Regions from separate parts of the Mesorhizobium sp. WSM4307 genome, predicted to be linked through region 2. Evidence: predicted binding sites of a transcription regulator. Region 2 holds the regulator's gene; the other holds the start of a gene.

Region 1 (15,227 bases), on a different contig from region 2:
GCTTCGGCATCGTCAAGATGGGCCTGCCGCCCTTCATCATCACGCTGGCGACGCTGACCTCGCTGCGCGGCATCGGCCTTCTGATGACCAACGGCAACTCGATCTCCATCAACAATGACGCCTTCCAGGAATTCTCGCGCAACTCCTTCCTCGGCGTGCCCAATCTGTTCTGGATGGTTATCCTGGTCGGCATTCCGGCCTACATTTTCCTGCATCACAGCCGCTGGGGCCGCTACCTCTTCTCGGTCGGCTCGAATGCCGAGGCCTCGCGCCTCTCCGGCGTCAATGTCCAGCGCACCATCTACATGGCCTACACGCTGTCGGGCCTGTGCGCGGCTTTTGTCGGCGTGCTCCTGGCCTCGCGCATCGGCATCGGCAACCCGACCCAGGCCGAGGGCTGGGAACTGCAGGCGATCGCGTCCTCGGTCATCGGCGGCACCTCGCTGTTCGGAGCGGTCGGCTCGGTGCATGGCCCGCTGCTCGGCGCCTTCATTCTCGCCACCATCAACAACGGCGCCAACCTGCTCAACGTCAACGCCTTCTGGCAGCGCATCATCACTGGCGTGCTGATCATCGTCATCGTCTATTTCGACGGTCTGCGCCGCCGCGGCGGCAAGTGACCATTGCTGAAATCGATCTCCGGCCCGGCGTGAAGACAGGTCGGAAACCTAATCGGACTGAGACATGAAAGCCGTTATCTGCCGCTCGCCCGGGGAACTCATCCTGGAAGACCGCCCCGCGCCCGGCGCGCCCCCTGCCGGCTGGGCGCTGGTCGCGGTCAGCCATGTCGGCATCTGTGGCACCGACTACCACATTTTCGAAGGCAAGCACCCGTTCCTCGCCTACCCCCGCATCATGGGCCATGAAGTCTCCGGCACCGTCATCGAGACCGGCGAGGGCGTCGATCTTGCCGTCGGCGAACCGGTCGTCATCAACCCTTACCTCTCCTGCGGCAAGTGCATCGCCTGCCGGCACGGCAAACCGAATTGCTGCGTCAAGATCGAGGTCTTGGGCGTCCATCGCGACGGCGCCATGTGCGAACGCATTCTTGTCCCGGCGCGGAATCTCTATCCGGCCAATGGCCTGTCGCTGGCCGACGCAGCCGCCGTCGAATTCCTGGCCATCGGCGCGCACGCGGTACGTCGCGCCCGTGCCGATCCCGGCGCTCGCGCTCTGGTCATCGGCGCCGGCCCGATCGGGCTCGGCAACGCCATCTTCGCCCGCATTGCCGGGCTCGACGTGACGCTGCTCGACATGAGCAGTGAACGTCTCGTTTTCGCCGAAAACGAACTTGGCTTCAGGATCCTCGACGGCTCGCGCGGAGCGGTGCCGGATCTGGTCAAGGAAGCGACATCGGGCGAAGGCTTCGACCTGGTCTTCGACGCCACCGGCAACACCCGGTCGGTGCAGTCGGCTTTCGCCCACGTCGCGCATGGCGGCACACTGGTGCTGGTCAGCGTCGTCAAGGACGACATCGTCTTCTCCGACCCTGAATTCCACAAACGCGAAATGACGCTGGTCGGCAGCCGCAATGCACTGCGTGCCGATTTCGATCATGTCGCAGACTCGATCCGCAACGGCGCCGTGCCCCTGGCCAAGCTGGTCACCCACCGCACGACGCTGGCCGATACGCCGAGCGATCTCGCCCGCTGGGCGCATGAGAAATCCGGCCTGATCAAGGCCGTGATCGAGATCGGATAGTCGGCAGGATTCGGCTCACAGCGCCGACAGTTTGAGCTCGACCCGCTCCGCCGGAAAGCGCGACTCGGAGAACTGGATCGGCTGACCGTCCGGCGTGATGTTGACGGCCACCGTGACCAGCACGATGGCGCCTGGCTGCAGGTCGAGGTCGGCGAGATCGGCCGCATCGGCATGGCGTGCCGACAGCACGGTCGATTGCCTGAGATAATCGTCTATGCCGAAGCGGGCCAGCGACGCGGTGATCGAGCCAGTCTCAGCCATCGCCTTGTCGATGCCGGCAAAGCGCCTGGCATCGAACCAGCCAGCAGCGCGTGACACAGGCCGTCCATCGGCCTCACCGCGTGTCTCCAGCCGGATCACCTCGGCGCCCTTGGCAAGGCCAAGCCCTTCGGCGACACGCGGGCTGGCCGGCTCGACCGACGAGGCAAGCAGCACGATGTGCCGTTCCGAGGTTTGTCCCTGCAGGCCCGTTGAAAAGCGTGTGCGCGCCCCGATCGGATAGGACAGCCGCTTGCGAGACAATACGAAGGTGCCACGCCCCTGCTCGGCCCGCAGCACACCTTCCTGCACAAGCGCCGATATGGCGCTGCGCACCGTGTGGCGATTGACGCCATAGCGCTCGGCGAGCGCCACCTCCGGCGGCAGCGCGGCATTCTCGGCGAAATCGCCGGTGGCGATCGCCTGCAGGATCCTGTCGGCGATCTGCCGCCACAGCGAGACGCCGCTGCGCCGTTCAATACTGTCGGCTTCCTGTCGCCCGATCATGAGTTGGCCCCTGCCTTCCGTCCCCTGTCATCCACTCGTCATGGACTCGCGCTAGGTAATATGTATAATTTGTATAGTTGTCTATATCAATAGACAAATTAGCGAAGAGGAATGCTGCCGATGCGAGGACAGGAAGCCCGCGACCAGGCCGGACGCAAAGCCGCGATGGCGACCCTGGCGCAATCGAGCGGCGACGATATCGTCCGGCTCTGGAACGAAGCCGGCCTGCCTTCGCAGGCCGAACTGCTGCGCGGTCCGGAGACCGGACTGGTGACGCTGCGCGGTCGCATCGGCGGCGGCGGCGCGCCGTTCAATGTCGGCGAGGCGACCGTCACCCGCGCCACTGTCCGGCTGCCGTCCGGACAGGTGGGCCATTGCTACGCGCTTGGCCGCGACAAGCAGAAGGCGAAGCTGGCGGCGATCGCCGACGCGCTCTGGCAGGACCCTGCCCGCCGCGCCGAGGTCGAGACCAGGCTGATCGCGCCTTTGAGGTCGGCGCTCGCCGCTGCCCAGGAAAAACGCCGCGCCGAGACAGCGGCAACGAAAGTGGATTTCTTCACCATGGTTCGCGGAGAAGACTGATGGATATCGCAGCACAATCGATCGAGGGCGGCTTTGCCGATCCGGTGTTCAACGCCCAGACGGTGTTTCGCGCGGTCATGGACGCGATGGCGCGGCCGGGCAGCGTGCAGCCTCTGTCGGCCCTGGCCCGCCCGCCGGCGCCGCTCTCGCCAACCGCTGGCGCCGTGGCACTGGCGCTGTGCGACAACGACACGCCGCTCTGGCTCGACCCGGCCCTGCACGCCTCCGCCGCGATCGGCTCCTGGCTTGGTTTCCATACCGGCGCGCCGCTGGCCAACACGCCTGCCGACGCGCATTTCGCCTTTGTCGCCTCGCCGGCCGAGATGATGGCGCTCGACGGCTTTGCGCAGGGAACGCAGGATTATCCCGACAGGTCGACCACCCTGATCCTGCAGGTCAGCGACCTCGTTTCAGGCACTCCGTTGCTGCTGGAGGGTCCCGGCATCGAAATCAGCGCCACGATCGCGCCGGCGCAGATGCCGCGTCATTTCATCGAGCAGTGGAAGCAGAATATCCAGCGCTTTCCGCGCGGCGTCGACATCATCCTCGCCACATCAGAAGGCGTAGCCTGCCTGCCGCGCACGACGCGCATCAAGACGATGGAGGCTTGAAGATGTATGTCGCGGTAAAAGGCGGTGAAGCCGCAATCGCCAATGCCCACAGCCTGCTCGCCGATCGCCGGCGCGGCGACCGTTCGGTGCCGGCACTGCGCCTCGACCAGATTGTCGAACAGCTGGCGCTCGGCGTCGACCGGGTGATGAGCGAAGGCTCGCTCTACGACCGTGAACTCGCGGCACTCGCCATCGTCCAGGCGCGCGGCGACATGATCGAGGCGATCTTCCTGGTGCGCGCCTATCGCACCACGCTGCCGCGCTTCGGCTACACCAAGCCGATCGACACCGGCGCCATGCTGGTCGAACGGCGCGTCTCGGCAACCTACAAGGATCTGCCAGGCGGCCAGTTGCTCGGGCCGACCTTCGACTACACGCACCGGCTGCTCGACCCCGAACTTGCCGCCGGCGCCGATGTCGCCGAACCCTTGCGGCGCGAGACGGAAGCGCAGGCCATGCCGCGCGTCTCGGCGATCCTCGCCCGCGAAGGCCTGATCGAACCGGACGGCGAGATGCCGCAGGACCATGTGCCCGGCGACATCACCCGCGAGCCGCTGGAATTCCCGATGGCGCGCGACATCCGCCTGCAGGCGCTGTCGCGTGGCGATGAAGGTTTTCTTCTGGCACTCGGCTACTCCACCCAGCGCGGCTATGCCCGCAACCATCCCTTTGTCGGCGAAATCCGCATCGGCGAGGTCGAGTTGGAACTCGATGTTCCCGAACTGCCCTTCGCAGCACCCCTCGGCACGGTGCGGGTCACCGAGTGCCAGATGGTCAACCAGTTCAAGGGCTCGGCCAAGGCGCCGCCGCAGTTCACCCGGGGCTACGGCCTGGTCTTCGGCCAGAGCGAGCGCAAGGCGATGGCCATGGCGCTCTGCGACCGCGCCCTGCGCGCCTCCGAGCTCGGCGAGGACATCATCGCCGCCGCCCAGGACGAGGAATTCGTCATCTCGCATTCCGACAATGTCCAGGCGACCGGCTTCGTCGAGCATCTGAAGCTGCCGCATTATGTCGACTTCCAGGCCGAACTCGACCTCGTGCGCCGCATGCGCGCCGAATATGAGGCCCGCGAAAACCCCGCGAGGGTCGACGAGAAGCGGGAGGCCGCGGAATGATCGAAGGCCTGTCCCACATGACCTTCATCGTTGGCGACCTCGAGCGGATGACAAGGATACTCGAGGGCGTCTTCGACGCGCGCGAGGTCTATGCCAGCGACGCCGAGCAGTTCTCGCTGTCACGCGAAAAATTCTTCCTGATCGGCGACATCTGGATCGCCATCATGCAAGGCGAGAAGCTTAACGAACGCAGCTACAACCACATTGCCTTCAAGATCGATGACGCCGATTTCGACCGCTACGCCGAGCGCGTCGGCAAGCTAGGCCTCGACATGCGCCCGCCGCGCCCACGCGTCGAGGGCGAAGGCCGCTCGATCTATTTCTACGACGACGACAACCACATGTTCGAACTGCACACCGGCACGCTCACCGAGCGGCTGGCGCGCTATGCCAAAGGACTTGAGGTCGCATCATGACCGATATCGCCACCTACAACTTCGCCTATCTCGACGAGCAGACCAAAAGGATGATCCGCCGGGCGATCCTCAAGGGCATCGCCATCCCAGGCTATCAGGTGCCGTTCGCCTCGCGCGAAATGCCGATGCCCTATGGCTGGGGCACCGGCGGCGTCCAGGTCACCGCCTCGATCATCGGCCCCGATGACGTGCTGAAGGTCATCGACCAGGGCGCCGACGACACCACCAATGCGGTGTCGATCCGCGCCTTCTTCAAGAAAGTCGCCAATGTCGCTGTCACCACCGATACCGCCAGCGCCACCATCATCCAGACCCGCCACCGCATCCCCGAACATCCGCTGACCGCGGGCCAGGTGCTGGTCTACCAGGTGCCGATCCCCGAGCCGCTGCGCTTCCTCGAACCGCGCGAGACGGAAACGCGCAAGATGCATGCGCTGGAGGAGTATGGCCTCATGCATGTGAAGCTCTACGAGGACATCGCCAAGCACGGCCGCATCGCCACCACCTATGCCTATCCGGTCAAGGTCGAGGGCCGCTATGTGATGGACCCCTCGCCGACGCCGAAATTCGACAATCCCAAAATGCACCGCTCGCCGGCCTTGCAGCTGTTCGGCGCCGGACGCGAGAAGCGCATCTATGCGGTGCCGCCCTTCACCGATGTCGTCAGCCTCGACTTCGAGGACCATCCATTCGAGGTGCAGACCTTCGACCAGCCCTGCGCACTGTGCGCGGCCGAGAATGTCTATCTCGACGAGGTCATCCTCGACGACCATGGCGGCCACATGTTCGTCTGCTCCGACACCGACCATTGCGAGAAGCGGCGCGAAGAGGGCCATCGCGGCCATCTTGCTCCGGAAATCCATCTTGCTTCCGAAAAAATGGAGCCGGCACAATGACCGACGAACCGCTGCTGCGCGTCTCGGCGCTCTCCAAATTCTACGGTTCGCGCGTCGGCTGCGACAACGTCTCCTTCGACCTGTGGCCGGGCGAAGTCCTGTCAGTCGTCGGCGAATCCGGCTCCGGCAAGACGACGCTGCTCAATTGCCTGTCGACGCGGCTGCTGCCGTCGTCGGGCACCGCCAGCTACCGCATGCGCGACGGCCAGTTCCGCGAGCTCTACCGCATGAGCGAGGCCGAGCGCCGCTTCCTGATGCGCACCGACTGGGGCTTTGTTCACCAGAACCCGGCCGACGGCCTGCGCATGACGGTGTCCGCCGGCGCCAATGTCGGCGAACGGCTGATGGCGGTCGGCGACCGCCACTACGGCAAGATCCGCGCCACGGCCGTCGACTGGCTGTCGCGCGTCGAGATCGAGGAAGACCGTATCGACGACGAGCCACGTGCCTTTTCCGGTGGCATGCGCCAGCGCCTGCAGATCGCCCGCAACCTCGTCACCGGCCCACGGCTGGTGTTCATGGACGAACCGACCGGCGGTCTTGACGTCTCGGTGCAGGCGCGCTTGCTAGATCTCTTGCGCGGGCTGGTCACCGATCTCGGCCTCGCGGCCATCGTCGTCACCCACGATCTCGCGGTGGCGCGCCTGCTGTCGCAGCGCATGATGGTGATGAAGGACGGCCGCGTCGTCGAAAGCGGCCTCACCGACCGCGTGCTGGACGACCCGCGCGCGCCCTACACGCAGCTTCTCGTTTCTTCCATTTTGCAGGTGTAACGATGCCAACCCCGCTCGTTGTTTCCGACGTCGCAAAAAGCTTCACCATGCATCTGCGCGACGGCATCAAACTGCCCGTCGTCGCCGGTGTCTCGTTCTCGATCAAGGCAGGAGAATGCACCGTGCTCGGCGGCCCGTCCGGGGCCGGCAAGAGCTCGATCCTGAAAATGCTCTACGGCAACTATGCCGTCGACGAGGGGCAGATCATCGTCAGCCACGAAGACGGACTGATCGATCTTGCCAATGCCAGCCCACGCACCGTGCTTGCCGTTCGCCGGCAAACGATCGGCTATGTCAGCCAGTTCCTGCGCACCGTGCCGCGCGTCCCGGCGCTCGACGTCGTCGCCGAGCCGCTGGTCGAGCGCGGCGAGGACCGCGAGGCGGCCAGAGGCAAGGCGCGCGCCCTGCTGTCGCAGCTTAACCTGCCGGAAAAACTCTGGGCGCTGCCGCCGGCGACCTTCTCCGGCGGCGAGCAGCAGCGCGTCAACATCGCGCGCGGCTTCATCACCGAGCACCCTATCCTGCTGCTCGACGAGCCAACCGCCTCGCTCGATGCCACCAACCGCGACGTGGTGATCGAACTCATCGCCGCCAAGAAGGCGGCGGGCGTCGCCCTGCTCGGCATCTTCCACGATCATGATGTGCGCGAGGCGGTTGCCGACCGCATCATCGACGTCACCGCTTTTGCTCCAGGAAAACTCGCCGCATGACCAGGAAATTGTCGGAGACGCCGCTGGTCCACCCGACGGCGGAGGTACACAATTCGACGCTTGGCCGCTGGACCGAGATCGCCGACCGCAGCCGGGTTTCGGAAAGCGAACTCGGCGACTATTCCTACATGATGCAGGATTGCTCTGTCTGGTGCGCGACGATCGGCAAGTTCGCCAATATCGCGGCGAGCGTGCGCCTCAACGCCACCAACCACCCGACCTGGCGGCCGACGCTGCATCACTTCACCTACCGCGCCTCGGACTATTGGGACGACGCCGAGCATGAGAGCGAGTTCTTCGCCCAGCGCCGCGCCAAGCGCGTCACCATTGGTCACGACACCTGGCTCGGTCATGGTTCGACCGTCCTGCCGGGCGTCACCGTCGGCGATGGCGCGGCGGTTGGCGCCGGGGCGGTTGTCTCGAAGGATGTCGCGCCCTACACCATCGTCGCCGGCGTGCCGGCCAAGCCGATCCGCGAGCGCTTCGACCGCCGCACCGCCGAACGCTACCAGGCGCTTGCCTGGTGGGACTGGGACCACGTGCGGCTGCGCGTTTCGCTCGATGATTTTCGCGAACTGTCGGCGGAGGCCTTCCTGGAGAAATACGAGGGATAGCTCCTCACATCATCGTCATTAAGGGGCTTGTTCATATCCCTGACACAGGGTCGGACAGGACGCCATCTCCCAAGGAGATTGCCATGCTCGACACCGTCAGACCCTCGCTCGCCGGATTCTTTGCCGGCTCCAATCCGACCCCGCCGGCGCATCTCGGCACGCGCTACGACACCTCGGGCAATTTCCTGACCGAGCCCGGCAACACCGTTGTCAGCCATCTCGTCAGCGGCTCGCCCTCCGAGGCCGTGGTGCTTGCGGTGCGCGAGAAGATGCTGGCGATGCCCGACGCCGACCGGCTCGCCTTCACGCCCATTTCCAGCCTGCATATGACGCTGTTCCAGGGCATCATCGAATATCGTCGCCGCTTGCCTTACTGGCCGCAGGACGTACCGCTCGACACCAGCATTGACGCCATGACCCGCCTCTATCTGGAGCGCCTTAAGGGCTTCGAGGGCTTCGGTCCTTTCAACATCAAGGTGATCGAAATCGTGCCCACCGGTCTCACCGTGGCCGGCGCGACCGACGAGGACGTGCGCATCATGCGTCAATGGCGCGATGCGCTGGCGGTGCCGTTCGGCTATCGGCACCCCGATCATGACGCCTACGTCTTCCACATCACCTTTGCCTATCAGATCCAGCGCCTCGCCTCCGATCGCGCCGCCGCGTGGCAGGCTCTGTTCGACGATTGCCTGGCGCTTTTCGCAAGGCAGGCTCCGACAATCGAGATCAAGGCGCCCGCCTTCTGCGCCTTCCGCGACATGAAGCACTTCGAGGAATTGCTGGTGCTCGGCTGATCGCCGACAAGGCGCCAATGCATGTCGCCCGAAAGTGGCCCCGGGAGAACGACATGCATAAAGCCAAATACCTGGAGCGCGTCGCATGAATTCGTTTCAGCGACGCGCTTCGGCCGTCGCGCCTGTGGAGCGTAACAAAACTGACATGCTGGCGACATGGCAGGTTCATGTGGCTGCGTTAGGCGAGGGCCTGACGATCAACAAGGTCGGGACTGGAACCTGCTCATGTCAGCAAGCTCTGCCACGCTCGAAATCCGCGGCGTCAGCCGACGATTTGGCAAGAACACAGCCGTCAGCGACGTCAACATCTCGATCCCGCAGGGTCAGATGGTTGGCGTCATCGGCCGTTCAGGCGCTGGCAAATCGACCCTTCTTCGCATGATCAACCGTCTTGTCGACCCCAGCCAGGGGTCGATTTTTTTTGACGGCGCCGAGGTCTCCCGGCTGCGCGGCTCGCCGCTGCGGCGCTGGCAGCGCGATTGCGCCATGATCTTCCAGCAGTTCAACCTGGTGCCGCGCCTCGACGTGCTGACCAACGTCCTACTCGGCAAATTGAACCACCGTTCGACCCTGTCCAACCTTCTCGGCATGTTCTCGCGTGCCGAATGCGCCGAGGCGGTCGCCGCGCTCGAGCGGCTCGACATAGCCCGCACCGCGCTTCAGCCCGCCGGCACCTTGTCTGGCGGACAGCAGCAGCGTGTCGCCATCGCCCGCGCCATGATGCAGCAGCCCAAAGTGATCCTCGCCGACGAGCCGATCGCCTCGCTCGACCCGCTCAACGCCAAGGTGGTGATGGATTCGCTGCAGGACATCAATCTGCGCGAGGGCATCACCGTCGTCACCAACCTGCACACGCTCGACACCGCCCGCGCCTATTGCAACCGCATTATCGGCATGGCCGCCGGCAAGGTCGTCTTCGACGGCCCGCCGGAAGAGCTCAACCGTGAGGCCGTGCGCGTCGTCTATGGCGCCGACAGCAATGGCGCAGAGATATCGGAGGCCATCACCTCCACCAGCGTTGCCTTCAAGCAGAAGATCGCAGCATCCGCCGGACCGCTCGAACCCGCATTCCCGGGTTACTGAGCCCATGATCCCGAAAAGTGGAATCCGGTTTTCGGGAAAGATCATGGGCCGAGAAAGGGCGGTTGGGATCGTCCGCCCGCGTCAAGGGCACTTGTCAAGATCAAGAACGCTGCCGGCGCGGGGCCGGAACTTACAGGAGAGACATCAAATGTTCAGGAAGATGGTTTTCAGCGCCGTTTCGGTGCTCGCCATGGCAACCAGCATGGCCCACGCCGCCGACATGAAGGAATTCCGCGTCGGCATTCTGGGCGGTGAAAACGAGACCGACCGGCTGCGCAACTACCAGTGCCTGGCCGATCATCTGAAGGCCGAATTCGGCTTCGAGAAGGTCTCGCTGTTTCCTGCCGCCGACTATGACGGCGTCATCCAGGGCCTGCTCGGCGGCACGCTCGACTTCGCCGAACTCGGCGCATCCGGCTACGCCAGCGTCTATCTCAAGGACCCGAAGGCGGTGACCCCGATCCTCACCACCAAGCAGACCGACGGTTCCACCGGCTATCATTCGATCGGCCTGGCTCTGAAGACCTCGGGCATCACCGACATCAAGTCGGCCAAGGGCAAGAAGCTCGGCTACGCCGATCCGGACTCCACCTCGGGCTACCTGATCCCGCTGACCCAGATTCCGAAGGAAACCGGCGCCTCGAACGAAACCTTCTTCGCTTCGACCCAGTTCAACGGCGGCCATGAGAACAACATCCTGGCCGTGCGCGACGGCAAGGTCGATGTCGCGGTCGATGATTCCTCCGGCATCGGCGACTTCAAGAACGGCTTCACCTCCGGCACCTTCCACAAGGTCGTCGCCAAGGGCGCCGTCGACCCCAACGACTTCGTCGAAGTCTGGCGCTCGGGCCTGATCCCGAACGGCCCGCTGGTCGTGCGCACCGCGCTCGGCGACGAGATGACCGCCAAGCTCGCCGCCTTCTTCACCGAGCTGCCGAAGAAGGACAAGGCTTGCTTCGAGGGCGTCGAAGGTGGCGATTTCACCGGCTACGTTCCGGTCAAGCCGGACTTCTACAACGTCATTGTCGAAGCCCGTAAGGCAGCTATCGGCGGCTAATGGCGAAATCGAAAAGGGCGGTGTCAAACACCGCCCTTTTTGCATCTCCGATCATGACCCTTTCCGTGACAGCCCCTTCTTTGACAACCCCTTTTGGCGCGCCCCAGCAGATGGCCGATGCCTGGCGACGCCAGACGTCGCTGCGCCGGTTCTATACAGTGCTCGGCGTCGGCGTGCTGCTGGCCGCGATGTTCGCCAGCATGTGGTTCGCCGACGAGGCCAATGCCGGGCACTTCTTCGACCGGCTACCGCATATTCTGGATTTCCTGAGCTGGCTGGTGCCCAAGGACTGGAACGACGTCTGGCGGGCACTGTTCGACATTGCCTCGCCGCATGACACCGGCACCCAGGAATACAATTTCCCGCTCGGACGGATCTTTGTCTGGGGCGGATTCTACATTCCCGAATATTTCGAGCTGATGCTGACCACGGTGAACGTGGCGCTGGTCTCGACCTTCATCGGCTTTGTCTTCGCGGTGCCGTTTTCCTTCATCGCGGCGCGCAATCTGACACCTCATCCGGCCCTGCGGCTGATCGTCAAGCGCTTCATGGAGCTGCTGCGCGTGTTCCCTGAGATCGTCATTGCCGGCCTGTTCGCGGCCATCGTCTCGATTGGCCCGATCGCCGCCATCATCGCTATCGGCCTGCATTCGATCGGCGCGCTCGGCAAGCTGTTCTATGAGATCAACGAAAACATCGACATGCGCGCCGAGGAAGGCCTGCGCGCGGTCGGCGCCAACTGGTTCGAGCGCGTGCGCTTCGCCGACCTGCCGCAGGTGCTGCCCAATTTCATGTCCTACACGCTGCTGCGCGTCGAGATCAATGTCCGCGCCTCGACCATCATCGGCGCCGTCGGCGGCGGCGGCATCGGCGAGGAATTGAAGCTCTCCATCTCTCGCGGCTTCGGCGCCAAGACGCTGGCGCTGGTGCTGCTCTTGTTCACGACCATCTTCATCATCGACCAGTTCTCCGCCTGGCTACGCCGCAAGCTGGTCGGCGAACAGGCCTTTATGATGGGCGCATAAACCATGGCGACAATGACCGCCGAGGAGATATTGTCGATCGAGGAGCGATATCCGCAGGTGTTCCGGCGGCCGCTGTACAAACGCTTCGCTCCGCTGTTCCTGTTCATCGGCATCCTGACCTATCTCGTCTATGTCCTGTGGTTCTTCAGCCTGCCGCAAGTGCTGCGGGAATCGCACTGGGAACGTCTGCCGCTGTTCCTGACACAATGGATCAGCTACGACCTGCAACCGGAATTCCGCCTCGACCAGCCTGAGATCACGCCAAAATACCCGCGCTTTTCCGCGCTTGGCGAGAACCCCAACCCCGACTGGGTGATCAGGAATCGAGACGGCACCTTCACCGTGCTGATCGATGGTCCGGCGAAATCCGTCACCTTCGACAAGGCGCAGGCAACGATCGTGGCCAACGGCCAGACCGTGCCGGTTTCGCTGACAGGCGGCAAGCCGGTGATATCAGGCCCGGTGCCGGACTGGATCACCGCGCACGACGACGAGGTGGTTGCCAAGATGGGCTTCGTCGGCGAGGTGCGCGTCACCGTCGACCGCGTCAAGGTGCGCAAGCGCTTCCTCGGCTGGGCGAATTTCGTCTTCGATACGCGCTCGCCCTTCTTCGGCAAATCAGCGGGAGAGGTGATCTCGCTGATCGTGTCCGGGCCTGAACTGAAGCAGGGCACGTCGAACCTGGCGCTGGCAGGCGACAACATCTGGAACAACGCCCAGTGGCAGCATGGCGACGTTTGGACGAAGCTGCTGCAGACCATCGTCATGGCGTTCCTGGGCACGCTGCTTGGCGGCATCGTCGCCTTCCCGCTCGCCTTCTTCGCCGCCCGCAACATCACGCCGAGCGGCGTGCTCAGCCAGGTCCTGAAACGCTTCTTCGACTTCATGCGCTCGGTCGACATGCTGATCTGGGCACTGTTCTTCACCCGTGCGTTCGGCCCCGGCCCACTTGCGGGCAGTGCGGCGATCTTCTTCACCGAGATCGGCACGCTCGGCAAAACCTACTCCGAAGCGCTCGAGAACATCGACGACAAGCCGCGCGAAGGTGTGCTGTCGACCGGCGCCAACGGCCTTCTGGTGCAGCGCTACGGCGTGATGCCGGAAGTCATCCCGGTCTTCATCAGCCAGACGCTCTACCAGTGGGAGTCGAACACCCGCGGCGCCACCATTATCGGCGCCGTCGGCGCCGGCGGCATCGGCCTGAAATTGTGGGAAGCAATGCGCACCAACTCCAACTGGGCCAACGTCTTCTACATGGTGCTGCTGATCCTGCTGGTCGTCTTCATCTTCGACAACATCTCGAACTTCCTGCGCCGCCGGCTGAGCCGGACGATTCACGACTACAACAGACTTCAGGCCGAGCAGGGGTGATGCCCTCGGCTCCAGGATCGACAGCGGCTCAAAGCGCCTTCGTGGTTCTAAGCGGCTTTCCTCCACCCATTCCTGATATGCTTATAGCCCTCGCGATAAACTGCTTCCGGCGTTTCGGAAAAATCGCGCCACACCTTTGTCGCCGCCGCCAGATCCTTCAACGACCGCCCGAAGGCCTCGATCGTCAGCCAGTCGTCATAGCCGCTCTTGCGGATCGCCGCGAACGTCTCTTTCCACGGGATGTTACCGCGCCCCGGCACGCCGCGATCGTTCTCCGATATGTGGATGTGCACGACATTCCTGCGATGCTTCGTATAGGCGCTGATCGGGTCGGCCTCCTCGATATTGGCATGAAAGGTGTCGTACATCGCCTTGATGTGCGGTCGGCCGACAGCATCGATGTGCTCCGACAGGTCCGCCATCGTGTTGAAAAGATAACATTCGAAGCGGTTCAGCGCCTCCAGCCCGATGGTCACGTTCCGCGTGCCGGCATGGTCGCCGATGGCGCGCTGCGAGGCGATGGAACGGTTCTTCTCGGCGGGTGTCGGCCCCCTGCCGGAAAAGGCGCCGAGCGTCGAGTGCAGCGGTCCGCTGAGCGTCCTGGCGCCGAGCGCGTCGGCGCAATCAACAGCCCATTTCATGTAAGCGATACCGGCCTTGCGCGTTGCCGCATCCGGCGAAATCAGGTTCATTGCCGGATCGCCCATCGCCGAGACCGCGGTGCGCTCCAGCCCGATGCGATCGAGCAGGTCGCCGAGCTTTTTGTAGTCGTCCGGCGTACCGGCGAAAATCGGTATCTCGACACCGTCGAAGCCTGTCGCCTTGATGTCGCGAAGCAGCGGCTCGTGTTTCTTCGAGACGCTGGTCGTCCACAAGAACATGCACATGCCGATTTTCATCGACAGCCCTCCCCCGTCCGATCCCCCCGGATCATTCTTGTTTTAGAGCTTCGTCCACGCCCCATTCTTCTTCGACGATTTCACGCAGGCCTCGATGAAGGCCATGCCTTCGACGCCATCCTGGATGGTCGGGAAGATGACGTCCTTGGCCGGCTTGCCACCCTTCTTGCGCGCCGCGCGGATGGCGCGTGCAGCCTCCTGATAGATATTGGCAAAGCCTTCGAGGTAGCCCTCGGGATGGCCTGACGGTACGCGGCTCACACGGCCCGCCACCGGCAGCGCGCCGGCGCCGTTGCGGGTGATCAACTGCTTGGGCTGGCCGAACGGCGTGTACCAGAGGTAGTTCGGATCGGCCTGCACCCATTCCAGCCCGCCCTTCGAGCCATAGATGCGCAGCTTCAGCCCGTTCTCGTGGCCCGGCGCCACCTGGCTGGCCCAGATCATGCCCTTGGCCGGATGCGTCTTGCCGGTGGACTTGAAGCGCAGCATGACGTTGACATTGTCGTCGAGCAGCCGCCCCGGCACGAACGCATCGAGATCGGCCGACAGCGAATCCAGCTCCAGCCCGGAGACGAAGCGAGCGAGATTGTAGGCATGGGTGCCGATGTCGCCCAGCGCGCCGCCGGCGCCCGCCTGCTTGGGATCGCCGCGCCATGAGGCCTGTTTCTGGCCGGTGGCGGCGAGATCCTTGGTCAGCCAGTCCTGCGGATATTCCGACTGCACGATGCGGATGTCGCCAAGGATACCCTTGGCCACCATTTCGCGTGCCTGCCGCACCATTGGATAGGCGGTGTAGTTGTGGGTAAGCACGAACA
Region 2 (15,227 bases):
CCGTCTTGTCGTCCCACACAGCAATTTCGAGACGCACTGAACGGCCGGCGCAATCAACGATCCTTAACCGGCTGTTCACCATAAGGGCAGATGCTGTTTTACCCAGATGCCGCTGCAATCCGCTGGGTTGCGGCACGGTATGGGAGGAATGCTTGACGGTCACCGACATGAACAGACTGGAACAGGCTGCCCGTGTTTCGATGGGCGAATTCCAGGATCCCGAAGCGTTCGCGGAGCCGCTTACGCCGCATCACACATTGCTGTGGGGCATCGTCCTGGCGGCAGCCTCGACAATTCTCCTCATCGCTATGTTCCAGCTGACCTGACCGAATCCCCTGCTGGCAACAGTGCGCGCTGTTAACCGTTTGCAGCGCCGGGCACTATTCGCATGTCACGCCGCCCGCTCAGGAACTTTTGGCCGATATGGGCCGTTGTTGTGGCGAGAGGACATGTCGCCATGGAACACATCGCTGCATTGTTGCTTGTCATCGGCTGCAGCAACTCGATGACCGATTGTTGTGAGCTTCAGGTGCCGGTGAGCATTTTCGAAACCGCCGACGAATGCACTGCCGAACGACCGTTTGCCATGGGCGACGTGCAGGGGCAGGCGCAGCACATCGTCGCCAGATGTCTCGCTGTCGATCCAGCACTTGAGGATGACTACGACCAGGTCGTCTGGAAGGTGCGTCCCGACGGGAGCCTCGACGCCTCTCTTGCTATTTCCAGCCTTGTCATGGCATCGAATGCGGTGCGCCCAGAAAAAGACTATCTTAGCCAAGAATAAATTCGCGCGGCAAAGGCCGTCATTTCATGCTAAATGACTGCTGGAGCTTACCAAAGTGTGGACACAAGTGAGGAGTGACTCAATGCGGAAGATGATTATTGCCATGGTTGCGGTGGCCGCTCTCAGCGGCTGCACCACCACCGAGCAGGACGTGGTTGGCGGCGGCTTGATTGGCGCCGGCGTCGGCGGTCTGGTCGGTGGCGGCAAGGGCGCGCTGATCGGTGCGGCTGTCGGTGCCGGTTCCGGCCTGCTGGTGCGCAACCTGCGCAACGGCTATTGCCAGTATCGTGATCATCGCGGCCGGATTTACACGGCGCGCTGCAACTGATTCGGCGACAGTCGAAACTTCGATCCGGAGGCCGGTCCGCCGGCCTCCGGATTTTCCACGTATGGGCGTGTCGTTTGCCATCGCCCTGAATATTCGTCTCAGCCTGTCAGCGGAATTTTGATTTCCACCTTCAGACCGTCGGCCTGAAAATCGCGCCTGATCGTGCCGCGCAATTCGCGCGTGACGTTGAGGTCGATCAGCTTGGTGCCGAATCCGGTCTCGGCCGGCGCCTCGACTTTTTTCTTCCCGGCCTCCCGCCAGTTCAGCACCAGTGTCCGCTCCCGCCCGCGCCCTTCCACCGACCACTCGACCTTGAGCGCCCAGTCGCTCCTAAGCGAATTGGCGGAATTGCCGGCTTCGCCATATTTCAGCGCATTGGTCGCCAGCTCATGGAAGGTCAGGCCAAGCGCCTGCGTCGTGGTCTCGTCGAGCAGCACCTCCGGTCCCGACAACAACCCCTCGGGCAGGTCCTTGCCGAACACCTGGCCAAGCTCGATGCGGAGGAGGTCTGCGAGATCGGCCTTCTGCCAGCGCGAGCGCGTCAGCATGTCCTGGGAGGCTGCCATCGCCTGCAGCCTGGCCGAAAAAGACGCCGAAAACTCGTTGACGTCGGTCGCCCGCGACGCCGTCTGCCGCGCGATCGCCAGCACCCGGGTGATCGAATTCTTGATGCGATGCTTCATCTCCTGCAGCATCAGATCCTTTTCGAGCAGGCTCTTTTCGGTCGTCTCGTGCAGGCGCGAGGCCGCCTCATAGGCGCGCTCCTGAAAGCGCGCCACCAGCGCGATGGCGCCCGCCGCGAGCAGGCCGAACAGCCCCAGCATCATCGGGATGGCGCGCGACGAAGGCTGCGAGAAGGCGCTGGTCGGCCGGAACAGTACAGTCCACGGGCGGCCGGCTACCGTGATCTTGCGGGTGACCAGCAGCCGGTCGCCAAAGGCGGAGGCCGGCGGCGTCTCCGACCGGAACAAGAGATTGTCGCCGTTCACCGCGCCGTCATAGATCTCGGTGTTGACCGGCAGCAGCGGCGCGCGGCTGAGCGCGATCTGGAACAGGTCGCTGGCCCGGAAAGCCGCATAGAGAAAGCCCGCGGTCGAGGATCGTGATGCGTTGATGACCTCCGGCGCGGTTTCGACGTTGAGCCGCACGATAACCAGAAAGCCGGGGAAGGTCTGTTTCGCGCCTGTGCCCTGGCCCAGTTGCACCAGCCCGCTCGCATGCTGGCGGTCGTCGGCCATCGCCTTTTCGATCGCCGCGCGCCGCACCGGTTCGCTGAACATGTCGTAGCCGATGCCGCTCTGGTTGGACGGATCCAGCGGCTCGAAGAGCATGATGGGCGCACGCCAGGGCTGCGTCGTGTCCGGATAGACCGGATGGCTGGCGCCAAAATCGTGCAGGATGTCGCGTTCGACCGCCGCCTCGTCACCTGTCTTGACCAGCCTGAGGAATCCGATGCCACGCAGGCCGGCGAAATTGTTGTCGATGTCCAGCGCGTTGAAAAACGCCTTGAACTCGCTCTGAGAAATATCCCCATTGCGGGCGTCGAACAGGGCCTGTGTCGACCGCAGCAGCGACAAATGCAGGTCGATACGGCTCTCGATCCGGTTGAGGGCGTCGTCGGCCGCCGCCTCGAACTTGATGCGGGAGGCTTCCTGTGTCGCGAAATAGGCGAACCCCGCCATGGTCATGCTGATCAGCGCTACGGCGATGAACGCAACGATTGGAAAGAGTTTCTTCAACGGATGATGCGGTCCATGAGCAATACCGGACCTTTATGGGCAAGTCATCAGGCCAACACAATGGCAAGGCCAAGCCATCGTGATCACTGGCATATCACGTGAGCGGCAACCGGCCATGCCGATCAGCCCCTTTCGGGCCGTCGGCAGGCCTCAGGCGGCGATCTTCAGCGCACCCGGCCCGGGGATGGCGCCCGGAGGACATTTGCCCAGGATGATCATGCCGAGCACCTCGTCCTGGGTGACATCGGTGGTACGAGCGGTGCCGACGACCTGGCCGTTCTTCATCACGCAGACCCGGTCGGCCAGCTCGAAGACATCGTGGATGTCGTGGCTGATCAGGAAGATGCCGATACCATCGGATTTGAGCTGCCTGACCAGTTCGCCGACTTGCGCCGTCTCCTGCGGACCAAGGGCTGCCGTCGGCTCGTCCATGATCAGGATGCGGGCGTTGAACAAGATCGCGCGCGCGATCGCCACAGACTGGCGCTGGCCGCCCGACAGCTTGATCACCGGCTCCTTGAAGCGCTGGAAGCGCGGATTGAGTCGGCCCATCACCTTGCGCGCCTCGGCCTCCATGGCAACGTCGTCGAGCGTGCCCCAGCCGGTCATCAGCTCGCGGCCGAGGAACAGATTGGCGGCGGCGTCGACATTGTCGGCCAAGGCGAGCGTCTGGTAGATGGTCTCGATGCCGTATTTCTTGGCGTCTCGCGGGTTGGAGATCGAAGCCTCCTCGCCATTGACGAAGATCTGGCCGGCATCGCGCTTGTAAGCGCCCGACAGGATCTTGATCAGCGTCGATTTGCCGGCACCGTTATGGCCGAGCAGCGCCACGACCTCGCCGGGGAAAAGATCGATCGAGGCATCGTCGACGGCGCGGATGCCGCCAAAGGCGATCGAGATGTTGCGCATGTCGATCAGCGGCGTGCCAGCGGGGGCAGTTGTGGGAGCGATTTTGTCGGCCATGATCGTTTCTCCCCTAAACCCGCTTGCGATAGACGGTGTCGAGCCACACCGCGATGACCAGCACGGCGCCGACGACGATGCTCTGCAGCGGTGAGTCGATGCCGAGCAGCACCATGCCCGACTGCAATGACTGCATCAGAAGCGCGCCCAGCATGGCGCCCATCACCGTGCCGGAGCCGCCGGCGAGCGACGTGCCGCCGATGACGGCGGCGGCAATGACCAGAAGCTCGTCCAGCGTGCCCAGCGCATTGGTCGACGCGTTGAGCCGGGCCGACGAGATCGCCGCGCTGACCGCGGCCAGCACGCCCATGATCATGAACACCTTCATGGTCACCCAGCGGGTGTTGATGCCGGCAAGTTCGGCCGCCTCCGGATTGCCGCCAATGGCGAAAACATAACGGCCGAAACGCGTGCGCTTGGTGATGAAGGTCATGATGATGCCCACGGCCACCGCCATCAGCACCGGTATGGCAATGCCATGCGCGATGTACAGCCCGCCTTCGGGAACGGTAATGCCGTTCTGCTGGGCGTACTGGCGCACGATGCCGATCGGCCATGGATAGGAATTGGCGATCCAGACGGCGCCAAGGATAGCGGCGCAGGCAACCACGCCAAGCAAGGTCTCGGCCCAAACGGGGCGCAGCGGAAAGTGGAACCGCTTGCGCTGCGACCTGCCGTTGAGCAGCATGAAGGCGACCGCCACACAGGCGACGACACCGACGATCCAGCTGGCGGTGGCGCCGATCGAGCCGCGTGGTCCGCCGCCCATCAGCTGGAAGGTCGTGTCGAGCGGCGCGACCGTGCGCCCGCTGGTGATCAGCCATGCCATGCCGCGCCAGACCAGCAGGCCGCCCAGCGTCACGATGAAGGCCGGGACCTCCATATAGGCGATGATGAAGCCCTGGAACGCGCCGATCAGCAGACCAAGCGCCACGCCGGCCGCCAGCGCGATGATCCAGAGCCAGGGGTTTCCAAGCTGGAAACCGACGACGCGGATCAGGAATTCGGCCTGCGCCACGCCCATGATCATGCCGATCACACCTTCGACGGATCCGACCGAGAGGTCGATGTTGCGCATGACGATAACCAGCACCATGCCTGTCGCCATGATCGCGACCGACGAGGTCTGCACCGACAGGTTCCACAGATTGCGCGGCGTCAGGAAAAGCCCGCCCGACAATATGTGGATGCCGACCCAGATGACCAGCAGCGCGCCGATCATGCCGAGCATGCGCGTATCGAGCTCGGTAGCCTTGAGGAACCGTCCGACGGCGCTGAGTTCGGATGCACGCGCCCTGTCTGCTGCCGTGCTGCCGACCGGTTGATTAGAGGTCGTGTCGGTCATGCTGTCCTCCCACCGGTTTACCGTCTGGCGCGGGTACCGAACATGGATGCTATTTGCTTTCCGCGGTCATTTGAAGCGGGAAGCCCCTTGAGAAACGCCGCGGCTTTTGGGCCGCGGCGTCGATATCGAACGGTATTGCGCCGTTTAGTTGCAGGCGGCGACGCTGCCGGCGGCAACGCCCGCGCAGACTTCGTCCTTCTTGATCCAGCCGGCATCGATGACGACGTTGAGATTGTCCTTGGTGATGGCGACCGGGGTCAGGAACAGCGACTTGACGGTGTTGCCGCCAGGCGTCGTGAAGTCCTTCACACCGGCGATATCGGTCATCTTCTTGCCGTCGGCCAGCTGCGAGGCGATCTCGGCGGCGTTCTTGCCGAGTTCGCGCGCGTCCTTCCACACCGACACGGTCTGGGTGCCGAGCGCGATACGGTTCAGCGCGGCATGGTCGCCGTCCTGCCCCGAGACCGGCACGGTGCCAGCAAGCCCCTGCGCCGTCAGCGCCGCGACGACGCCGCCGGCGGTGCCGTCATTGGCCGCGACGACCGCGTCGACCTTGTTGTCGTTGGCGGTCAGGAACTGCTCCATGTTCTTCTGGGCGTTGGCAGGCAGCCAGCCGTCGGTATAGGCCTCGCCGACATTCTTGATCTTGCCGCTGTCGATGGCGGCCTTAAGCACTTCCATCGAGCCTGCGAACAGGAAGTCGGCATTCGGATCGGCGCCCGAGCCCTTGATGAAGACATAGTTGCCTTCCGGCTTGGCCTTGAACACCGCGCTGGCCTGCAAACGCCCGACTTCCTTGTTGTCGAAGGTCAGGTAGAAGACGTCCTTGTTCTCGATCAGGCGGTCATAGCCGACGACCGGAATGCCTTCGTCCAGCGCTTTCTGCACGGCCGGGCCGATGGCCGAGGCATCCTGGGCCAGGATGATCAGCGAATTGGCGCCCTGCGAGATCAGGCTCTCGACATCGGTAAGCTGCTTGCCGGGATTGGACTGCGCGTCGGCGGAAATGTACTTGTCGCCGGCGGCCTCAATCGCCTTCTTCATGGCGGCCTCGTCGGTCTTCCAGCGCTCTTCCTGGAAGTTGGACCACGAAACGCCGATGACCTTGTCTTTCGCCTGCGCGACCGACGCAAGCGTCAGCGACATGGCGACACCCGCCAGGATGGCGGCCGTGAATCTCTTCATGATATTCCTCCCTGCGCCGCGTATGGCGCGACCAAACTGGCCCTAAGGCCGGCACAGAGGCCCTATTTTTTCGAGCCTCGAAAAAACACTGATCCAACACCGGAACGCTGTCAACAACGATTCTGATGGATTTTGATGTCCCTCTGAATTTTTTTCGAGCTTCGCAATAAATAAATGACAGCACCGGCCGCTTCTGCCAGTATTTGACCGTGTCGCCGGCAGCGTTCGAGGGAGGCCGGAAGAACCGCGGCGACCGGGAGGATGTGAAAAAACATGTCGGTCGGAATCCGCCACGACGATCTGCGCCGGCGCAACCGCGCGATGGTGATCGCGGCCGTGCGCCAGGCTGGCCGGCCCTCACGCACCGAGATCGCCGCGACCACCGGCCTCAGCCATTCGACCATATCGGCGATTTCCTCAGACCTGATCGGCGAAGGCATCCTGGCCGAGGGCAAGCCGAGCGAGGCCGGCGCGCTGAAACGCGGCAGGCCGCAGGTCGGCCTCGGCCTCACTCCGGAGGCCGCGGCTGTGATGACCGTGGTGCTGTCGCTGAATTTCCTGTCGGTCGCAGTCATCGACTATGCCGGCCAGGTGATATCGGAAGAACAGCGCCGGCTGGACACGCTGACCATGTCGCGCGAGGCGCTGATCGGCGAATGCGTGGCCATCGTAAGGCGGCGCCTCGAGGATCCCGACATTGACGTGCGCAGCGTCGCCCGCATCGCGTTGGCGATCCAGGGCATCACCGATACCGAGGCCCGGGCGATGCTGTGGTCGCCGATCACGCCGCAGACCGACATCGCCTTCGCCGACATACTCGAAGCCGAGTTCGGCATCCCCGCCACCATGGAAAACGACTGCAACATGATGGCGGTGGCGCTGCGCAGGCGCGATCCCGAGCGCTACCGCGACGACTTCATCGCCATCCTGCTTTCGCACGGCATCGGCATGGGGCTGGTGCTGAAGGGCGAGCTGTTCACCGGCACCCATTCCTCGGGCGGCGAGTTCGGCCACATGATCCATCGGCCCGGCGGCGCGCTCTGCCGCTGCGGGCGGCGCGGCTGTGTCGAGGCCTATGCCGGCAATTACGCCATCTGGCGCAATGCCAGGCAGCTCGGCGAGGACACCGAGCCGGTGGCCGATGTCAGCGACGCGCAGATGCGGGCGCTGGCCGCGACGGCACGGGAACGGGACGGGCCCGAGCGCGAAGCCTATCGCAAGGCCGGCGAGGCACTGGGTTACGGCCTCGGCAGCCTGTTCGCGCTGATCGATCCGGCGCCCGTTGCCATGGTCGGCGTCAGCGCCGCCGCCTTCGATCTGATCGAGCCGGCATTGCGCGAGGCGATCGCCCAGACCGCCGGTGGTCAGCACTCGGAATCGATCTCCTTCGACACCGAACCGAACGAACTGCCGCTGATCCGCGAAGGTTGCGCCATGCGCGCGCTGACCTTCGTCGACCAGGAGATTTTCGCGCCGGGCGTGCAGGCAAGAACGGGTGCCGGAAAGAACGTTGCCTGACGGTCAGGGCGAAACTCGATCATTCTGAACGACCGCGTTCGGCCCGTTGCGACATCAATTGGCAATGTGTCTGCCTGTATGATCTGCTGATGTCCCGTTCGTTGGTGATCAACTTCAACATAGATCAGGCCGAGTTTTACGGCCTCGTCCATCGTGTTCGCAACTTCGGCGAGGACGTCTACCGCTTCCTGCGAACCAACGGCTGGGGCGAAATTATTATCGGCGAGGTCGACGCGGCCACTACGCAGCTGATCATTCGAGACATCAAACATTCAAAGCTCCAGCGCGTTGCTGTATGGGTCGAAGAGGAGATGAGGCGGCAACATCTGTTGGGAGAAGTCGAAGTCCGCTGATCACCCTCTTCACGGCATTGGCGACTACCTGCTGATTGGAGTTTCGATCTTGGAGCCTCATCCCGATTTTATCGGGATGAGGCAAGCTCTAGTCTTCCCGGATCGCGTAGCCCGCCCCACGAATGGTACGGATGACATCCGGCATGCGACCATTGTTGACCGCCTTGCGCAACCGGCCGACATGCACGTCCACGGTACGCTCGTCGATGTAGATCGTCTCGCCCCAGACATTGTCGAGCAGCTGGCTGCGCGAGAACACGCGGCCAGGATGGCGCATCATGAATTCGAGCAGGCGGAATTCGGTCGGCCCGAGCCGGATCTCGCTCTTCTTGCGGTAGACCCGGTGCGATTCACGGTCGAGCACGATATCGCCGACCTTGAGCACGCTGGACAGCACTTCCGGCTTGGCGCGGCGCAGCAGCGCCTTGATGCGGGCCATGAATTCCGGCGTCGAGAACGGCTTGACCAGATAGTCGTCGGCGCCGGTGGAAAGCCCGCGTACACGGTCGCTTTCCTCGCCCCGCGCGGTCAGCATGATGATCGGCAGCCGCTCGGTCTCGGGCCGCATCCGCAATCGCCGGCAGAGTTCGATGCCGGATACCGCCGGCACCATCCAGTCGAGCACGAGCAGGTCGGGCACGTTCTCCTGCAGGCGGATTTCGGCTTCGTCGCCGCGTGTCACCACCTCGACCTGGTAACCCTCCGATTCCAGATTGTAGCGGAGGAGCACGCCGAGCGGCTCCTCGTCCTCCACCACCATGATGCGTGGTGCGATCATCGGTTGGTTACCCCTGCGCTCAGGCCGCCGGCGCCGACATCGCCGTCTCGTCCTGTTTTGGACGGTTGGCGGGCAGCTGCGTGCCGGTCAGGACATAGTACGCATTCTCGGCGATATTGGTCACGTGGTCGCCGATGCGTTCGAGATTCTTGGCGCAGAACAACAGATGCGTGCAAGCCGTGATGTTGCGCGGATCTTCCATCATATAGGTCAGCAGTTCGCGGAAGACGGAGGTGTATTTGACGTCGATGCGCTCATCGTCGGCGCGCAGCTTCGCCAGTGCCGCGGCATCGCGCGCCGCATACTCCTCGATGACGCCCTGCACCTGGATCAGCACCAGCTGCGCCATGGCGTCGATGGAATGCGACAGGTCGCGCGGCGTGGCGCTGAGGCCGACAGTACCGACGCGCTTGGCGATGTTCTTGGCAAGGTCGCCAATGCGTTCGAGGTCGCCGGCCATGCGGATCGAGCCGACGACATGGCGCAGATCGTCGGCCATCGGCTGGCGCTTGGCGATCAGCGTGATGGCGCGGTCGTCGAGTTCGCGCTGGCGCGCATCCATGATGGCGTCGTCGGAGACGACGCGCTGGGCGAGCGCATTGTCGGAGTTCAGCAGCGCCTTGGTGGCGCCGCCGACCATCGAGCCGGCGAGATCGCCCATGTCGCTGATCAGCCTGCTGATCTGTCCGAGATCCTCGTCGAAGGCTGCGACTGTGTGTTCGGCCATGATCCTGGTCCTCGTATGCGTGCGATCAGCCGAAGCGGCCGGTTATGTAGTCTTGCGTGCGCTTCTCGCGGGGCGACGTGAAGATCTTCTCGGTGCGGTCGAATTCGACCAGTTCGCCCAGATACATGAAGGCGGTCTGCTTCGAGACGCGCGCCGCCTGCTGCATGTTGTGGGTGACGATGACGATCGTATAGTCGGCCTGCAGCTCGTCGATCAGCTCCTCGATCTTGGCGGTCGACAGCGGGTCGAGCGCCGAGGCAGGCTCGTCGAGCAGGATGACTTCTGGCTTCACCGCCACGGTGCGGGCGATGCACAGCCGCTGCTGCTGGCCGCCCGACAGGCTGAGGCCGCTAGCATTGAGCTTGTCCTTGACCTCGGTCCACAGTGCCGCGCGCTTGAGCGCCTGCTCGACGCGGCCGTCCATCTCGGCCTTGCTGATCTTCTCGTAGAGCCTGACGCCGAAAGCGATGTTCTCGTAGATCGACATCGGGAACGGCGTCGGCTTCTGGAACACCATGCCGATCTTGGTGCGCAGCAGGTTGAGGTCCTGCGAGCGGTCGAGAACGTTCTGGCCGTCGAGCAGCACCTGGCCCTCGGCGGTCTGCTTGGGATAAAGCTCGTAGATGCGGTTGAAGACGCGCAGCAGCGTCGACTTTCCGCAACCCGACGGGCCGATGAAGGCGGTGACGCTGCGCTCGGGCAGCGACAGCGTGATGTCCTTCAGCGCCTTCGACTGGCCGTAGTAGAAATTGAGGTTCTTGACCTCGATCTTGGCCTTGGTCGCCGCCTCTGCGGCGATCGTCATGTCTGGAGACAACATCTGGCTCATTTGTCCTCTCTGCGTCCGGTCAGGCTGCGCGCAAAGATGCTGAGCGCGAGAACCGTCAATGTGATTATGAGTGCACCGGTCCAGGCCAGCTGCTGCCATTCCTCATAGGGGCTGAGAGCGAACTGGAAGATGGTGACAGGCAGGCTGGCCATCGGCGCGTTGAGATTGCTCGACCAGAACTGGTTGTTCAGCGCCGTGAAAAGAAGCGGTGCGGTTTCGCCGGAGATGCGGGCGATGGCCAGCAATATGCCGGTGACGATGCCCGAAAGCGCGGCACGATAGGCAACCGAGCGGATGACCACCCAGCGCGGCGCGCCGATCGCGGTGCCGGCTTCGCGCAAGGCGTTGGGCACCAGGTTGAGCATGTCCTCGGTGGTGCGCACGACGACGGGGATGACCAGGATGGCGAGTGCCACGGCACCGGCGATCGCCGAGAAATGCCCCATCGGCCGCACCATCAGCTCATAGACGAACAGGCCGATGATGATCGACGGCGCCGACAGAAGGATGTCGTTGATGAAGCGGACCACCGTGGTGAGCTTCGAGAAGCGGCCATATTCGGCCATATAGGTGCCGGCCAGCACGCCGATCGGCGTGCCGACGATGATGCCGATGATGGTCATCACGATGCTGCCGTAGATGGCATTGAGCAGGCCGCCGGCGTCGCCGGGCGGCGGCGTCATTTCCGTGAAGACCGAGAGGGAGACGCCGGCCAGGCCCTTGTAGAGCAAGGCGCCAAGGATCAACGCCAGCCAGGCAAGGCCGATGCAGGCGGCGATGACGCACAGCGCCATCATCACGCCATTCTTGCGCTTGCGGCTCTGGTGAAGCGATGCGGCTGTCGACATCGGTCAGGCTCCCGTGCGGGCGTCGATGCGCATCAGCATGTAGCGGGCGATGGCAAGGATCAGGAAGGTGATAACGAACAGGATGAGGCCGAGCGCGACCAGCGAGGAAGTGTAGAGGTCGCCGACCGCTTCGGTGAATTCGTTGGCGATGGTCGCCGAGATGGTCGTTGCCGGCGCAAACAGCGACGTCGAGATGCGGTGCGCGTTGCCGATGACGAAGGTCACCGCCATCGTTTCACCGAGGGCGCGGCCGAGGGCGAGCATGACGCCGCCCATGATGCCGATGCGGGTGTAGGGAATAACGACCCGGCGCGTGACCTCCCAGGTCGTGCAGCCGATGCCATAGGCCGATTCCTTCAGCACCGACGGCACCGTATCGAAGACGTCCTTGGTGATCGAGGTGATGAAAGGCAGAATCATGATGGCCAGGATCATCGCCGAGGTCAGCAGGCCGATGCCGTAAGGAGGGCCTGCGAACAGGCTGTTGAGGCCCGGAATGCCGTGGAACACGCTGATGATGAAGGGCTGCACCGTCGTCTGCAGAAACGGCGCCAGCACGAACAGGCCCCAGATGCCGTAGATGATCGAAGGGATGCCCGCCAGCAGTTCAACCGCCATGCCGATCGGACGCCGCAGCGGGCGTGGGCAAAGCTCGGTGAGGAAGATGGCAATGCCGATGCCGAGCGGCACGGCGATCAGGATGGCGATGGCCGAGGTGATGATGGTGCCGTAGATCGGTGCCAGGGCGCCGAACTTCTCCGTCACCGGGTTCCAGCTTTCGCTGGTCAGGAAGGAAAAGCCGAAGGTCGACAGGGCTTGCCAGGAACCGGCAAACAGCGAGATCGCAACGCCGCCGAGCAGGACCAGCACCAATATCGCGGCGGCGCGGGTTGTCGCGTGGAAGATTGCGTCGGTCAGTGCGAACCGTCGAACGGTGGCATCGCGCGAACTTCTAACGGCTGGCAAGGCTTCCTGGACAGCGCTCATGTCAAGCTCGGCTCTTTCGGTTGAAGGAAAAGGAGCGCCGCGGGCGCGGCGCTCCTTTGGAGGATGTTACTCGCCAACGTAGACGGGCTTGCCGCCGGCCTGGATGTCGGCCTTCCACGAAGCCTTGACCAGGTCGACGACGCTGTCGGGGATCGAGACGTAGTCGAGCGCCTTGGCGGTTTCCTTGCCGTCCTTGTAGGCCCATGCAAAGAACTTCAGGGCTTCGCCGGTGGCAGCGGCATCATCCGGAGCCTTGTGGATCAGGACCCAGGTCGAGGCAGCGATCGGCCAGGTGGTGTCGCCGGGCTCGTTGGTGATGATGACGTTGAAGTTCTTGGCGCCCTTGAAGTCGGCATTCGAAGCGGCAGCGCCGAAGGATTCGAGCGACGGCTCGACGACCTTGCCGGCTGCGTTCAGCATCTTGGAGTAGGACAGGTTGTTCTGCTTGGCATAGGCGTATTCGACGTAGCCGATGCCGCCGTCCGTCTGCTTGACAGTGTTGGCAACGCCTTCGCTGCCCTTGGCGCCGACGCCCGTCGGCCATTCGACGGCGGAGTCCGAACCGACCTTGTCCTTCCAGTCGGGCGAGAGCTTCACCAGATAGTTGGTGAAGTTGAAGGTGGTGCCCGAGCCGTCCGAACGATGCACGACGGCGATCGCGGTCGACGGCAGGGTGAGACCGGGGTTCAGCGCCTTGATCGCGGCATCGTCCCAGGTGGTGATGGCGCCGAGATAGATCTGGGCGAGCGTCTTGCCGTCGAGGACGAGTTCGCCCGGCTTGACGCCGGTCAGGTTGATGATCGGCACGATGCCGCCCATCACCATCGGGAACTGCACGAGGCCGTTCTTTTCCAGATCGGCGTCGGACATCGGCTTGTCGGTGGCGCCGAAGGTCACGGTCTTGGCGATGACCTGCTTGATGCCGCCGCCCGAACCGATCGACTGATAGTTGAGGCCGATGCCGGTGTCCTTCTTGTAGGTGTCGGCCCACTTGGCGAACACCGGATAGATGAAGGTCGAGCCAGCGCCGGAAAGATCAGCTGCGATGGCTGCGGAAAGGGTGAAGGTAGACGCTGTAGCCATTGCGATCGCAACGGCCGCCGAGCGGATGAAATGTCTCATGTGGCCTGCTCCTGTTCGGAAGATGGTCTCTCGGCGCCATTCCAAACCAGCGCCCGCTGAGGCCAATAGCCTTGGATTATTACAGTCGCATGACAGTTTCGTGTCAGCCCGGTAACGCGTCGCCGGCTGTGCAAAAGGCGGTCGCGTCGGATGGCCGTGGCCTGATCCGGGTTTGCGCCCGGAATCAGGGACTTGAGCCATCCACCGGCCGGAGCCGCCGCCGGATTCGACGGGGCTTTCTCGGATGAAGAAAATCCGGACGGGAGCGCGTTGCTCAAGGCCAGAGCGTGTCATGGCCGGGCCATCGCCAAAAACAGGTCCGTTGGGGTAGGTTGACGCTGTTTGTTGCCGGCGGTCGCTGCTCCCGCCCGTAACTGCAAGGGCGGAATTCGATTTTGCCATTGTCCCGGCTCGGCGCCGGCTTTGGTATGGTGCGATCGCACCATAGGCATTGCACGCAGGGGTAGCAGCATCATCCGCGATTGATTCGGATCCTTGGAACCGGGCGACGCCGGGCTATCCCGCGTTGCGCTGGACCTGGCGGCCGGCGCCGAGCCAGCGCTCGACTTTGTCCAGCAGGGCCCTGGGGCTGATCGGCTTGGGCAGATAGTCGTCCATGCCCGCCTCCAGGCAGCGTTCGCGATCGCCCTTGAGCGCATGCGCGGTCACGCCGATGATCGGCACATGCGTGCCGGTTTCCTGCTCCAGCCGGCGGATCGCGGCGGTCGCTTCGAGCCCGCTCATCTCCGGCATCGAGACATCCATCAGGATCATGCATGGATTGAGCTTGCCGAAAGCCTCGAGCGCCTTGCGGCCATTGCCGACGATCTCGAAACCATGGCCGGTCTCGCCAAGGATCTGGGTGAAGACCATCTGGTTCACCTCATTGTCCTCGGCCACCAGTATATCCAGCCTGTGTCCATCACCGCCAGTGACGGGCAGCCGAGGCCGAACCGGCGGCGGCTGCAATTGCGCGCGTTGTTCGGACAGCGCCAGCGGCGGCGGCTGGGGAGCATTGGGCCTTTCGGCTGCGAGCGGCTGGACGGCCTGGCTGTCCGTGGCGTGGCGATGACGCTGGATAGTCGCCACCAGCGTCTCCAGAAGCACCGAGGAGCGCGCCGGCTTGATCAGCTGGGCGTCGATGCCGAGATCGCGGTAGCTGGTGTTGGCGAGCGACTGGTCGACCGAGGTCAGCATGATGATGGGCGTGTCGGCTAGGCCTTCGGTGCTGCGCACGACACGCGCCATTTCGGCGCCGCTCATCTCGGGCATCTGGTAGTCGAGCACGACGCAATCCACACGCACGCCATAGGCGGCGGCCGCGATCAGCACCTTGAGGCCCTCCGCGCCGCTTTCGGCCGCGCAGGAATCGAACGTCCACGAGGTCATCTGCTCGGTCAGGATGGCCCGGTTGACGGCATTGTCGTCGACGATCAGCACGCGTGCGCCCGTCACATCCACCGGCATGATGCGCTGCCCGCTCTGTTCGGCCCTGGGCAGCGTCACGGTGAACCAGAAGGTCGAGCCCTTTCCCTCGGCGCTCTCGACGCCGATGGTGCCGCCCATCAGTTCGACCAGCCGTGAGGTGATGGCAAGGCCAAGCCCGGTGCCCTCGTGCCGCCGTGTCGAGGAGGTGTCGACCTGGCTGAATTTTTCGAACACCAGCTTCAGTTTTTCCTCGGGGATGCCGATCCCGGTGTCGGTGACCGAGATCGTCAGCC

What was found. Region 2 encodes PhoB, which activates phosphate uptake and scavenging genes when phosphate is short. Its sites were predicted from a motif close to TGTCATNNANCTGTCAT; they were not measured.
Region 1: a site for PhoB is predicted at 2,492-2,508, ahead of phnF (phosphonate metabolism transcriptional regulator PhnF). Genes of this name have one in related genera too.

What each region holds. Positions count from the first base shown of each region.
Region 1 is NZ_VFTB01000008.1:39,713-54,939, reverse strand. Features, by position in the region: gene FJV83_RS20000 (ABC transporter permease) at 1-620, shown strand, start outside; gene FJV83_RS19995 (zinc-binding alcohol dehydrogenase family protein) at 685-1,701, shown strand; gene phnF (phosphonate metabolism transcriptional regulator PhnF) at 1,717-2,466, opposite strand; gene phnG (phosphonate C-P lyase system protein PhnG) at 2,587-3,048, shown strand; gene phnH (phosphonate C-P lyase system protein PhnH) at 3,048-3,659, shown strand; gene FJV83_RS19975 (carbon-phosphorus lyase complex subunit PhnI) at 3,662-4,774, shown strand; gene fosX (FosX/FosE/FosI family fosfomycin resistance hydrolase) at 4,771-5,190, shown strand; gene FJV83_RS19965 (alpha-D-ribose 1-methylphosphonate 5-phosphate C-P-lyase PhnJ) at 5,187-6,086, shown strand; gene phnK (phosphonate C-P lyase system protein PhnK) at 6,083-6,859, shown strand; gene phnL (phosphonate C-P lyase system protein PhnL) at 6,862-7,569, shown strand; gene FJV83_RS19950 (DapH/DapD/GlmU-related protein) at 7,566-8,183, shown strand; gene FJV83_RS19945 (DUF1868 domain-containing protein) at 8,267-8,977, shown strand; gene phnC (phosphonate ABC transporter ATP-binding protein) at 9,203-10,060, shown strand; gene phnD (phosphonate ABC transporter substrate-binding protein) at 10,209-11,117, shown strand; gene phnE (phosphonate ABC transporter, permease protein PhnE) at 11,171-12,142, shown strand; gene phnE (phosphonate ABC transporter, permease protein PhnE) at 12,146-13,513, shown strand; gene FJV83_RS19920 (sugar phosphate isomerase/epimerase) at 13,561-14,412, opposite strand; gene FJV83_RS19915 (Gfo/Idh/MocA family oxidoreductase) at 14,455-15,227, opposite strand, start outside.
Region 2 is NZ_VFTB01000010.1:100,215-115,441, reverse strand. Features, by position in the region: gene FJV83_RS24335 (sensor histidine kinase) at 1-40, shown strand, start outside; gene FJV83_RS36520 (hypothetical protein) at 153-326, shown strand; gene FJV83_RS24330 (hypothetical protein) at 458-784, shown strand; gene FJV83_RS24325 (YMGG-like glycine zipper-containing protein) at 867-1,112, shown strand; gene FJV83_RS24320 (CHASE domain-containing protein) at 1,211-2,851, opposite strand; gene FJV83_RS24315 (ATP-binding cassette domain-containing protein) at 3,002-3,814, opposite strand; gene FJV83_RS24310 (sugar ABC transporter permease) at 3,828-5,159, opposite strand; gene xylF (D-xylose ABC transporter substrate-binding protein) at 5,304-6,344, opposite strand; gene FJV83_RS24300 (ROK family protein) at 6,618-7,862, shown strand; gene FJV83_RS24295 (hypothetical protein) at 7,952-8,215, shown strand; gene phoB (phosphate regulon transcriptional regulator PhoB) at 8,304-8,993, opposite strand; gene phoU (phosphate signaling complex protein PhoU) at 9,013-9,720, opposite strand; gene pstB (phosphate ABC transporter ATP-binding protein PstB) at 9,746-10,549, opposite strand; gene pstA (phosphate ABC transporter permease PstA) at 10,546-11,397, opposite strand; gene pstC (phosphate ABC transporter permease subunit PstC) at 11,401-12,384, opposite strand; gene pstS (phosphate ABC transporter substrate-binding protein PstS) at 12,451-13,506, opposite strand; gene FJV83_RS24260 (PAS domain-containing protein) at 14,023-15,227, opposite strand, start outside.